Regions from separate parts of the Rhizobium sp. BK212 genome, predicted to be linked through region 1. Evidence: riboswitches for the same ligand, from Rfam matches in the RefSeq annotation. Region 1 holds a riboswitch; each other region holds the start of a gene.
What was found. Region 1 has a riboswitch for cobalamin ahead of FHT79_RS06000 (ABC transporter substrate-binding protein). Riboswitches for the same ligand answer to the same signal wherever they lie in the genome.

Region 1 (3,856 bases):
CAAGCGCGATCGGCACCGAAAGGTAGACATCCGGCCAGCGTACGCCGCTGAGCGACCCCAGAAGCCAGAACAGGATGCCGCGCGCCTGCTCGGCATTCGCCGATGTCGTCACGATGTAGGAGGTGAGCGCGTTGAAGAGCTGCGAACCGGCGACGCCACACAGTATGATGCGTTCGCCGGTTTCCCCCGCACCCGTCGCCAGGAAGCCGACCAGCAAAAAGGCCATGACTGCGCCGATGAAGGCCCCGCTCGACAGGCCGAGAATACCGTAGCCGAAGCCGAGAATCATCACGCAGACCGCTCCCGTCGAGGCGCCGGCGGAGATGCCGAGCACATAGGGTTCGGCCAGCGGATTGCGCAGCAGCGCCTGCAGGATGGCGCCGCAGAGCGAGAGCGACGCGCCGGCGCTGGCCGCGACCAGGGCGCGGCTCAGCCGATAATCCCAGACGATGCCCTGGTGGATGCGGCTGAGCTCGAAATCGGTTCCGAACAGGCGGTTCGAAACCGCCTCAGCCGTCGTCGCAAGCGGGATGGCAATCTCGCCGATGGAAACGGCGAGACTGATCATCAGTCCAAGAAGGAGAAGCGCGGCAATGGTGAGCGCGGCGAGCGCCCACCATCCCTGCTGCCTGAGCGATACTGTCTTCACTGTGCCAGGCCGAAGGACTTGATGCCCTTCGCCAATGTCTCGATGCCGTCGATCGTGCGGATCGTCGGGTTCATCGACTGCGCATCCATCATCACGAAGTGCCTGTTCCTGACGGCATCGAGTTCCCTGGTCACAGGGTCGTTCTCGAGAAAGTCGAGCTTGACCTTGGGATCGTCGGCCGCATAACGGCGACGGTCCATGGTCGCCAGCACGATCACCGCCGGGTTCGCCTGGGCGATAGTTTCCCAGCCGACCAGCGGCCATTCCTCTTCGGTTGTCACGACGTTCTTCGCGCCGATCGTCTTGAGGATATAGGCAGGCGCGCTGTTCTTGCCGGCAATGAAGGCGTCGCCGTTGACCTCCTTGCTGGAAAACCAGAAGACGACCGGCAGGCTCTTGCCCGTCGCGCCCGATATCGACGCCACGGCATCCGCCTCGCGCTTCCTCAGCTTGGAAATCAGCGCATCGCCGCGCTCCTTGACGTCGAAGATCTCCGAGAGTTCAGCGATTTCCCGGTAGATCAGGTCCATCGTGAACAGCTCCCCACGCACACCGTCGCCGCCATCGGTGTTGACCTTGGCGACGCAATCGGCCGGCGCGAGATAACTATTGATCCCGAGATCCTTGAACTGCTCCCGCTTGCCGACGGAGCCCTGCGCGCCGACATGCCATTCGAACTCGGCCGCCACGAGGTCGGGCTCCTGCCCGACGACGGATTCGAAGCTCGGATCGTTGTCGGCGAGGCGTTTTATCTTGCTGTTGGCCTCGGCATATTGCGGCAGGACAGGGCCAACCCAGACGGCGGTTCCGGCGATCTTGTCGGCAAGGCCGAGCGAGAACAGAATTTCAGTCATGCCCTGGCCGATCGAAACGATCCTGGCGGGCGCCTTCTGGAACGTCACCTGCTGGCCGCAATTGCTGACGGTCAGGGGATATTGGGTCGCGGCCAAGCTTGGTGCCGCAAGGCCGGCCAGCCCGAAGGTAAATGTCATGATGGCGAGAAATTGACGCATGAAAACCTCGATGATGGGAAAACAGGCACGGCCGCGCCGCGCGCATATACGCAACGCTGAAGTCACGCTGACGCGTAGACTAGCCGCGGGAGGCCCAATCGAGACGGATGCATGCCGATATCAGGCGAAGGTTCAGAAGGACAATCATGTCTGTTCCTTGTCCGGGCATCCCCGCCCGGTTGATTGGATCGCGATTGACGGCAGGTCTCCTGGCTTGCGGATATCCGTCTTTCATCCGCCTTCCCGCGATATCCGCAGTGGCGTGGCCTTTAGGCCAAGGGCATGATCGCTCCGCGATCAACCCCGAGATCGACAATCCGCTTACAGTTGCGGGGGCAGCCACGGTCTCGGTCCCTACTGGGTCGTCCTCACCGTGTTCCCTATTAATCCCCTTGGAGTCATCTTCAGGGAACCGTCTCCCCCAGTTACGTCGCCTGCCCGCGCGCCGTCAATGATTATTCAGAGGGCGCCGCACCACCGGCGGATAAATATATCGCGCGCATGGCTGCGCGCCGCCGTTCGGTGCGCAAACTGCCGGTGGCGGTCGGTTGATATTGCGGCGAAAAGCGCTTCCTTGCGATAAACTGCCTTGCCTATGAAGCAGTCGGGGAACATGGGTGCCGGCTGCTATTGGTGGGGATGACTTCGCCGGGGCTGCTATAGGAAGCACGCTTTGAACGATGCGGCGGTTGCCAGGGCCGCCCCGTCACAACGCATCCAGCGGAATCTTCAGATACCGCCGGCCGTTCTCCTCCGGCTCGGGCAGCCGCCCGCCGCGGATATTGACCTGCAGCGCGTGCAGCATCAGCTTCGGCTTCGGCAGCGTGCGGTCGCGCGCCTGGCGCAGCGCCACAAAGCCGGCCTCGTCGATGCCCGATATATGCGGATTGGCGCGCTTCTGGGCGGCAACCGTGCTTTCCCAGCGCGGGTGGCGGCCACCCGGCTGATAGTCGTGACCGGAAAACAGCCGGGTCTCCTCGGGCAGCGACAGGATCGCCTGGATCGTGTGCCAGAGGGCGCTGGCGCTGCCGCCCGGGAAATCCGTGCGGGCGGTGCCGGAATCCGGCGTGAACACCGTATCGTGCACGAAGGCGGCGTCGCCGATCACATAGGTGATCGAGGCGAGGGTGTGCCCGGGCGAAAACATCACGCGGGCCTTGAGCGTGCCGATCTCGAACGTCTCGCCATCGGCAAACAGCCGGTCCCATTGCGAGCCGTCGGTCGCGAGCGCCGGCCAATTGTAGATCTCCTTCCAGAGCGCCTGCACGTCGGTGACATGGGCGCCGATCGCCGTCGGCGCACCGGTCTTTCCCTTGAGGTAATACGCAGCGGAGAAATGATCGGCATGCGGATGCGTGTCGAGGATCCACTCGACCGTCAGCCCTTCGCTCTCGATATGGGCGAGGATGGCGTCGGCATTGGCCGTGCCCGTCGCCCCCGACATCTCGTCGAAATCGAGCACCGGGTCAATGATGGCGCAGCGTTTCGTCGCCGGGTCGGAAACGACATATTGCACACTGCAGGTGCGGGGCTCGAAGAAGGCCTTCACATGAGGTACCTGCCCTGCCCGCTTCTCCAGCCAGCGCCGCGCGCCGGCAAGATCGAAGCCGAGGCCTTGACCAAAGGCCTCGACATCCCCGGACTTCATCCGCCCGTCCAGCGCCTCGCCCAGCGCATAAAGCGTCAGCGCCCGTATGCCGCTCTTGCAATGGGCGACGACCGGCCCCTTCGCCTCAGCTATCGCCGCCTGAAAGGCGCGGATATCGGCCTCGGTAATCTCGGCCCCCTTCACCGGCACGAAGCTGTAGGCGAGCCCGGCGGCGGCGGCTGAAGCCTTCTCCGCTGCATTACCGGGTTGCCCCGGCTCCTCGCCATCCGGCCGGGCATTGATGACGGCGGCAAAGCCGTCTGCCGCGAAAGCACCAAAGTCCGCGGCGCCGGGCTGCCCCGTCACCGATATCAGCTCATTGACCCTCACGGATGTCATCGAAGCCCCCGCGCTGCCCTCATCAGGCATTATCGCATGTATATCGACACAATCTCACAAGTATATTGCCGAGCGCAAGAATAGACCACTTGTCGCATCCCCGAGCTTGCCGCCGGCCCGCAAAGCCTGACGAAACCGGCGGGAGAGGCTCCTCATACTTCCGCCCGGCCCGGCTCCTCCGGTCAAAACGACAGCGTCGCAGCGCCC
Region 2 (3,856 bases), on a different contig from region 1:
GGCAAAGACCGGCAACGGCCGGAGGCCAAGTGCGACCAGCGCCTCGACCAGTGCCTCGATCGGCCCGGTTTCGCCGCTTTGGACGAGGGCGCGGTAGAAGCTGATAGCGACGACGGGGGAAGGTGTGGGTTCGATTCCCATCTTCTCCGTCGAGTTTGAGGTACCCCCCTCTGTCCTGCCGGACAAAGAGGCAGCCACGCGCCAAGACTCCTCCGCAACAACCCGCCGCCACTCCTCAACCCCGATCAACCCTCGCCCCGGCCACCAGATGCCGGCCTTCATCAGTGGCACCGCCGGCGCCGGCTTCTCCATGCCTGCCAGCATCGCCCCGGCATAGTCGAGGAAGGCCCGCGCATTGGCATCGCCACCCTCGATCAGATAGGCCCACAGCGCATTGAGATCGTCGAGATCAACATTGGAGAAAGGGACGAGCCCGGCATCCGGCTTCGCGTCACCCGGCAGCACCGCGATCAATGCACCGGCGCGGGACGCTGCGGCATGCAGCGCTTCCAGCGCATAGTGAAAATAGCTGGCGCCGCCGAGCGCCCGCACGATAATCAGCTTGGCATGCCGCGCCGTGCGCTCGACATAGGTATCGACCGACATCGGATGCTTGAGGCTCATCAGGCTGGCGAGCCGCAACGAATGCTGCCCACCGCGATCGCGACGGGCGGCCGCGATCGCGGCAAGCTCGCTGTCGGCAGCCGACAGGAACAGGATTTCGCCCGGCGTCTGCCCGAGGTCAATCGCCTCCTCGCCGTCGCTGATCGTTCCCTGCTGGGCCAGAAGCAGATGCATTGGTTTATGCCAGCTCTTCGATTGCCGTCCTCACCGCGTCCTGATCCATCTCGTGCAGGCCGATGACGACGAGGCGCGTCGTGCGTTTTTCGCCTGGAGCCCAGGCGCGGTCGAAATAATGATCGATGCGGCTGCCGACAGCCTGGAGCTGCAGGCGCATCGGCTTGCCAGCGATATCGACGAAACCCTTGAGGCGCAGCACGTCATGGGTTGATATGATCGTCTTCAGCTTCTCGACGAAGCCGGCGGGATCGGCAACGGGTCCGAGATCGACGACGAAGCTGTCGAACTCGTCGTGGTCGTGCGGCGCGCCGTCTTCATGCTCCAGCTCATGATGCGACTTGCGATTGGCGACATCGTCCTCGGTGCCGATACCGAGGCCGAGCAGGATGCCGGCCGAGACTTCGCCGTTCTTCGCCTCGATGATCGCGGGCTTGCGCACCGTGCGGGAGGCAACCTCGTCGCGCACCCTGATAAGACCTGCCGCGTCGATCAGGTCGGTCTTGTTGAGCACGATGAGATCGGCGCAGGTGAGCTGATCCTCGAACAGCTCCTCGATCGGGCTTTCGTGATCGAGCGATTCATCCTCGGCGCGGCGCGCATCGACGGCATCATGGTCGTCGGCGAACCGGCCGGCGGCAACGGCGGCGCTATCGACCACCGTGATGACGCCGTCGACGGTCACTTGCGTGCGGATATCGGGCCAGTTGAAAGCGGCGACCAGCGGCTGCGGCAGGGCGAGGCCCGAGGTTTCGATGACGATGTGGTCGGGCCGCTGTTCGCGCTCGAGCAGCTTCGTCATCGTCGGAATGAAATCGTCGGCGACAGTGCAGCAGATGCAACCATTGGTGAGTTCGATGATGTCGTCCTCGGTGCAATTCTCCGCGCCGCAGCCCTTCAGCACGTCACCGTCGACACCGAGATCGCCGAATTCGTTGATGATGAGCGCGATCTTCTTGCCGCCGGCATTGGTGAGCAGGTTGCGGATCATCGTGGTCTTACCGGCGCCGAGGAAGCCGGTGATGACGGTTGCGGGAATTTTCTGCTGGTTCATGAACTTAACCCTTCATTTTCAGCGGCAGGCCTGCCGCGATGAAATAAACTTCGGCGGCCTTCGCCGCGATCGATTGGTGCAGCCGGCCGGCATGATCGCGGAAATCCCGCGCCATGCGATTGTCAGGCACGATGCCGAGGCCGACCTCGTTGGAAACGAAAACGAGCCGCGCCTTCGCGGCGGGCAGGAAATCGGCGAGCGCTGCAAATTCCGCCGGCATGTCGCGCTCCTCCATCATCAGATTGGTGACCCAGAGCGTCAGGCAGTCGATCAGCACGATGCGCCCTTCGCCGTCGATGGCGCCAAGCTTGCCGACGAGATCGAGCGGCTCCTCATGCGTCGTCCAGGACGGACCGCGGTCGGCCTTGTGCTGAGTGATACGCGCCTGCATCTCCTCGTCCCAGGCCCGGCCGGTGGCAAGGTAGTGGCGGTCGAGGCCGGTCGCGGTGACGAGAGCTTCGGCGAAGCGGGATTTGCCAGAGCGCGCGCCGCCGAGGATGAAGATGGTGGTCATGCTCAGACGCTCCTCAGGGAGGGTGCGTAGCCGTGGCTTGTTCCGAGTGCACCTTTTTCGACTGCTGGGGGGACCGAGTATTCGACATAAGCGGCCGAAAGCACTCCTCTTGCAGGGCTGCTTGGAGGCGTCGCGAGCGCCGCACCAGGCCGCGCTGAATTCAATCGTTCAGCCAAGACAACCTCCGTGCTGGCAACGGGCGTAGTGCCCAGGTGTGGGCTTCTGGCCCGGCACGTAATGGCAGGTCTCCTGGCTCGCGGTTATCGGCCGCGATCGGGGCAGACCGGAAACCGGTCGCCCTGATCGTGCCGGCGGATCATCCTCGCCTTCCCGGCTGCATTGGTGAAAAGGTGGACGATTCGTAGATTTAGAGGCGTCCGACCCCGGTTGATCACCATGCATCTCCAGTGGCTTTTCCGGCATATCGCCCATCCCGCCCGCTTGCATGATTGCAAGCCGCCGGCCGGAAAGGCTCGGTGCCGGATGGAAGACCCTGACCGCTCTACAGTCGCGGGGTCGGCTGTGATGAAGGCGCCCGGTTTGGGTCCGCCCCTTCACATTCCCTTTTCATCCGGAAGGGCGCAACACCGATCCGGAACCATCCGTTATGTCAGGATGGTCGGGCGACCATCCGTTGAGGGATGGTTAGGCAAGCCGGGGTGTGAAGTCAACCGGCCTTGACGGCCGGTCAGCTTCCGACCAGATGGCCCAACCCTATCAACACGACTTACTCTACCTAAAATATCGTCATTTATCATAGGCTTACGTCATAAATATTTGTCCCGGGCGCCGGCTTTTCGCCGCAATTGCGTCGCAAGCGGACTGCGCGACCATCTCCGCCCTTGACCGGGCCTCTCCCCGCCTAGTTGTCTAGCCATGCTTATGAAATTGGATCGGCGCCGTTTCCGGGCGCTGCGTGTTTTCTTCGATCCGGGCCGCCTGCGGGCGCTGACCCGCCGCAGCGAGGTCGGCCTGTCACTGGCGGGCGCCGTCGTCGGCATCATCTCGGGTCTCGCCGTCACCGGTATGAGCTACGTCTCGAGCGAGCTGCATCAGCTGGTCTTCGGCATCGCCGATAGCGAGCGGCTGAGCTCATCCGAGATCGAGAACAAGATGCTGCTGCTCACCGCGCCCGTCATCGGCGGCGCCCTGCTCGGCCTGTTGCTCCTGGTGCTGGCGAAACGGCGCAAGAAGCCGATGGTCGACCCGATCGAAGCCAATGCGCTGCATGGCGGCCGTCTATCCTTGACCGACAGCATCATCGTTGCCGTCCAGAACCTGATCTCCAACGGGTTCGGCGCCTCGGTCGGACTGGAGGCCGGCTATACCCAGCTTGCCGCCGGCCTTGCCTCGAAATTCGGCCTGAAGCTGCAGCTTCGCCGCTCCGACCTGCGCATCCTCGTCGGCTGCGGCGCGGCGGGCGCCATCGCCGCAGCCTTCAACGCGCCGCTGACCGGCGCCTTCTATGCCTTCGAGCTGATCATCGGCAC
Region 3 (3,856 bases), on a different contig from region 1:
AAGTTCCTGACCGGCCGCATCAGCCGACCTGAAACCGAGCGTTTGCCGCCCGGCCAGCACCTCGTCAAAAACTGGCCGGTGCTCGATCTCGGCCAGCAGCCTGTTGTCTCCACAGAGACTTGGCGGCTCGACGTGCGCGGCCTCGTCGAAACACCGCTCACCCTCACCTGGGCCGCCTTCCAGGCGATCGAGCAGAACACCAGGATGAGCGATATTCACTGCGTCACCACATGGTCGCGCTACGACAACAAATGGAAGGGCGTTTCGACGCGCGATCTTCTCGACCTCGCCATGCCGAAACCCGAAGCTGGTTACGTCATGCTGACGAGTTATGACGGCTATACCACCAACCTGCCGCTCGCCGATTTCGCCGCCGAGGATGCGATCCTTGCCACCGCCTGGGAAAGCCTGCCGCTGACGCCGGAACACGGCGGCCCGATGCGCCTGGTCGTGCCGCATCTCTATTTCTGGAAGAGCGCCAAATGGCTGCGCCGCATCGAGCTGATGCCCGACGACGAAGCCGGCTTCTGGGAAAAGAACGGCTACCATATCTACGGCGATCCATGGCGCGAGCAGCGCTATTCCGACGATTGAGCCTTCGGCCGCAGGAAGTGGCGAAGCCCAAAAAAACCAAGGCCGAACAATGCAGCGAGCCCGGTCAGCGACGCCATGCTGGCTGGATGAAGTGGCACCTTGCCCCAGTGTGGCTTGATGACATCGGCGGTGTTGAAGGCCTCGCCGCTGAACCGGCAGGTGACGAGCGCAAGGCCGCGCCGCGTCATGTCGGCGTCGACGGCGGAAATGATTTCATTCGCGGCAGCCCTCTCTTGCGGCATCTCGCGCATCGACAGCAAGACCGCCTTGGCCGCCGCGAGATAGGCATGGGCGCATTCGTTGAACGGGCTTTCCTCGTCCGTCACGCTGCCCGGCACCCGGCCCCAGAGACAATAGGAATACTGGATCTCGGCATAGTTCAGGACGCGGCGGAACGGCTCGTTGGTATCGACGGCACGGGAAGCAAGGTCGATGATCCCACTGCGATAGTCTGCAATCACCGCCATCTCGCCATGGGAAATTTCCGGAATATCCAGTCCGGTATGGCTGCCGCCGCCGCTAGGGCTATGGGCAAGAGCGCTTCCAGCAACCACACAAAAAAAGACGGCGGTGGCTAACGCCGTCGACACGAGTGGTATGGTTCTGCTGCTTGTCATGGCCGCCCGAAAAGTTCAGGGCGCCGGCAAGCGGTGCCCTTCGATGCGTTCAGTGAAATGCCGTTGCCGGCCGGCCGCGTTGACCGTCCTTAACGGCAAGCCGCTTTTCCGCCAGCACTCCGAAGGTAAGGCCCAAGGTTGTCCAGAGGATCACATGCATGCCGAGCGAAGTCGTGCGGAACCGCCAGAGGACCATCGCCGAGAAGTTCTCCGGCACCTCGTTGATCGGCGGCAGCAGATAGAGCACGACGCCGATGAAGACGAGATAAGCGATGCCGGCGATGATCGCGCCATTCCAGAGACCGAAACGCTCCGCGAGGCGGCGCGACAGCGCCACCGCGGCAATCAGCGCGGCGAGCGAGACGACGATCATCAGGAAGAACAGTTCGGTCCTGACGCCGATCGTATCGGGATTGCCGACCGCCGGCGGGTTGGCCGGATACTTGATACCGGGAACGAGGACGATCGCCACGAAGGCGGCAATGGCGATGACGGCCGAGGTGCCGCGCGCCGAAAGGCTGCTGAAACGGCCGTGCACGAAAGCGAAGGCGAGAGCGAAGAGCCCGCCAACGGCAACGCTGTAGGCCATGACGCCGGTGAAAAGGCCGAGACCGGCCTGCGTGGCGCGGCTGACGATTTCAGGTTCGGCAGCTTCACCGGCCGCCTGGGCAGTCGCCTCCTCGAAGGCGATCGCCGCATCGACCAGCGGCTCGCCGAAGATATGCGCAAAAGCGAAAACGAGGATGCCAGCAATCAGGCCCGCGAGCATGCCGCGAAGCAGAAGATTTCCAACCATGTCAGGAACTCCCCTAAAGCATGTCGCGCAAAAGTGCGCAGCGGTTTTGCGATAACGACATGCGAAAACAAAGACCTAAAGTGAGGCGCGAATCTGAAAGATCGCGACGCGCTCTAGTGGCAGGGAAAGCCGAGGAGATGACGGCCGTCATGCACGAATTCGTGCACATACATCCCGTTGAACAGCGCCATCGCGCCTTCCTCGGTGCCGACAAAATAGAGAACGATGAGCATCAGCAGGCCACCGAAGATCGCCCATGGCAGGATCTCTCCCAGGGGGATCGGCGCCGGTGCCGCGACGGGCGCAAAAGTGGTGTCAGACATGTATTCCTCCGGGAATGACGCGTTCAGTCGAAAGAGTGCTTGTGCAGTAGGGTCTGACTTCCAGCGCGAAGAGCTTTCGACACGCTGGTCACAGTGGCGCGACCGCGCCGGATTTCCACCGGCTTCCAAACCCGCAACAGCACGGTTATATCTGCACGCCGAAGAGACTGTCAACGAAACTTCACAAGTCGGCCAAGGGCCGTCCTGCGGCGCCATAGCCGCACTCCCGGAGATCAGAACGACCGTGAATACGCGCCTCACCTGGATCTGCCACGGCGCGACGATGGCGAGCCGCAAGGCCCTGTTCCCGCTCGACGAACCGCTGGAAGGCAAGGCGGCGGAAGAAGCCGGCAGGATGGCCGCCCTGCCCCACGCCGATCGCGTTGCCACGAGCCCCGCTTTGCGCGCCCGCCAGACTGTTGACGCGCTCCGCCTCCAAGCCCGGATCGATCCGGCGCTTCGCGACTGCGACCATGGCCGCTGGGCCGGCAGATCGATCGCCGCGATAGAGGCGGAAGAGCCTGAGAACCTCATGGCCTGGATGAGCGATCCGGAAGCGGCCCCGCATGGCGGCGAGAGCCTTCTTGATTTGAGAACACGCGTCGCCGACTGGATGGAGAGCGAATCCGCCCTCGGCGGCCATGTGATCGCCGTCAGTCACGCAGCCGTCATCCGGGCGGCGGTCGCCCATGTGCTTCAGGCGCCGCTCTCCTCTTTCTGGCTGAGCGACATCGAGCCGCTCGCCGTCATTCGCATGACCAGCAATGGACGGCGCTGGTCTCTGCGCTTCCAGCATTAGAGCGCCGTGCGTCCTTTCGGACGCACAAGGACGCTCTAACACTTTCAGTCCTCGCATCGGTCCGAAAATCGATTCCGATTTTCGGACCGATGCTTTAGCGAGTCCTGATCTTATCCAGCCTTACACAAGCAAATCGCGTCATCTCTGTTGAACCCGGTTTCGCGGGGACTACTTCCTTATCCCAAGGAGATGGAAGAATGACATATGATTGGAGTGGGGAGCGCACGCGGCGCCTGCGTTTGATGCGTGTCGCCACAGTCACAGTTCTGGTCGGTCTCATCGTCAGCGTCCCGCTGCTGATCGTCACCGCCTGAAGCACGAAAAAGGGCGAGCGATGCCATGGCACGCTCGCCTTCGTTTTTTTCCGCGCCCGCCATTCTGCCAACCACGACAAGGGTTCGCTCGGCGTTTTCCTCTGGCGCCCACGGTCCCTCGACGGCACATCAGGAGGCTGCCGCCTCCGATAATTCGCCTTCTGGTTTCAACGAACATTTCAGACTTTCGTGCTATTTCCGCGAAGGGTGGAGATGGAGAAGGCGCAGTGCCGGTATTTTTCCAGAGCAGGGCCGGAAGGCAATGTGTTTCGATCGTCGGGTTCGGGATTACTCTCTGGCTCCTCTGCACCCTGTTGCAGCTTGACGACAGCCTTGTCTTCTTCATGACCGGTTTCGGCGAGTACGGCGCCGACAAGCTCGTTCTGGCGCTCGGCATCGCCGGCGCCATGAGC

Region 2: it holds a riboswitch for cobalamin, as region 1 does, so the genes downstream of both, cobU (bifunctional adenosylcobinamide kinase/adenosylcobinamide-phosphate guanylyltransferase) here and FHT79_RS06000 (ABC transporter substrate-binding protein) in region 1, are expected to answer to the same signal.
Region 3: it holds a riboswitch for cobalamin, as region 1 does, so the genes downstream of both, FHT79_RS21495 (CbtB domain-containing protein) here and FHT79_RS06000 (ABC transporter substrate-binding protein) in region 1, are expected to answer to the same signal.

The regions. Positions count from the first base shown of each region.
Region 1 is NZ_JACIFS010000002.1:196,475-200,330, forward strand. Features, by position in the region: partial or broken gene FHT79_RS05995 (iron ABC transporter permease) at 1-649, opposite strand, end outside; gene FHT79_RS06000 (ABC transporter substrate-binding protein) at 646-1,662, opposite strand; cobalamin riboswitch at 1,844-2,094, opposite strand; gene blh (bifunctional sulfur transferase/dioxygenase Blh) at 2,369-3,649, opposite strand; gene FHT79_RS06010 (DsrE family protein) at 3,832-3,856, opposite strand, start outside.
Region 2 is NZ_JACIFS010000003.1:15,068-18,923, reverse strand. Features, by position in the region: gene cobN (cobaltochelatase subunit CobN) at 1-798, opposite strand, end outside; gene cobW (cobalamin biosynthesis protein CobW) at 803-1,852, opposite strand; gene cobU (bifunctional adenosylcobinamide kinase/adenosylcobinamide-phosphate guanylyltransferase) at 1,857-2,366, opposite strand; cobalamin riboswitch at 2,588-2,984, opposite strand; gene FHT79_RS10065 (chloride channel protein) at 3,243-3,856, shown strand, end outside.
Region 3 is NZ_JACIFS010000007.1:23,019-26,874, forward strand. Features, by position in the region: gene FHT79_RS21480 (sulfite oxidase-like oxidoreductase) at 1-594, shown strand, start outside; gene FHT79_RS21485 (hypothetical protein) at 579-1,211, opposite strand; gene FHT79_RS21490 (CbtA family protein) at 1,261-2,007, opposite strand; gene FHT79_RS21495 (CbtB domain-containing protein) at 2,121-2,330, opposite strand; adenosylcobalamin (AdoCbl) riboswitch at 2,344-2,486, opposite strand; gene FHT79_RS21500 (histidine phosphatase family protein) at 2,575-3,129, shown strand; gene FHT79_RS21505 (bifunctional diguanylate cyclase/phosphodiesterase) at 3,671-3,856, shown strand, end outside.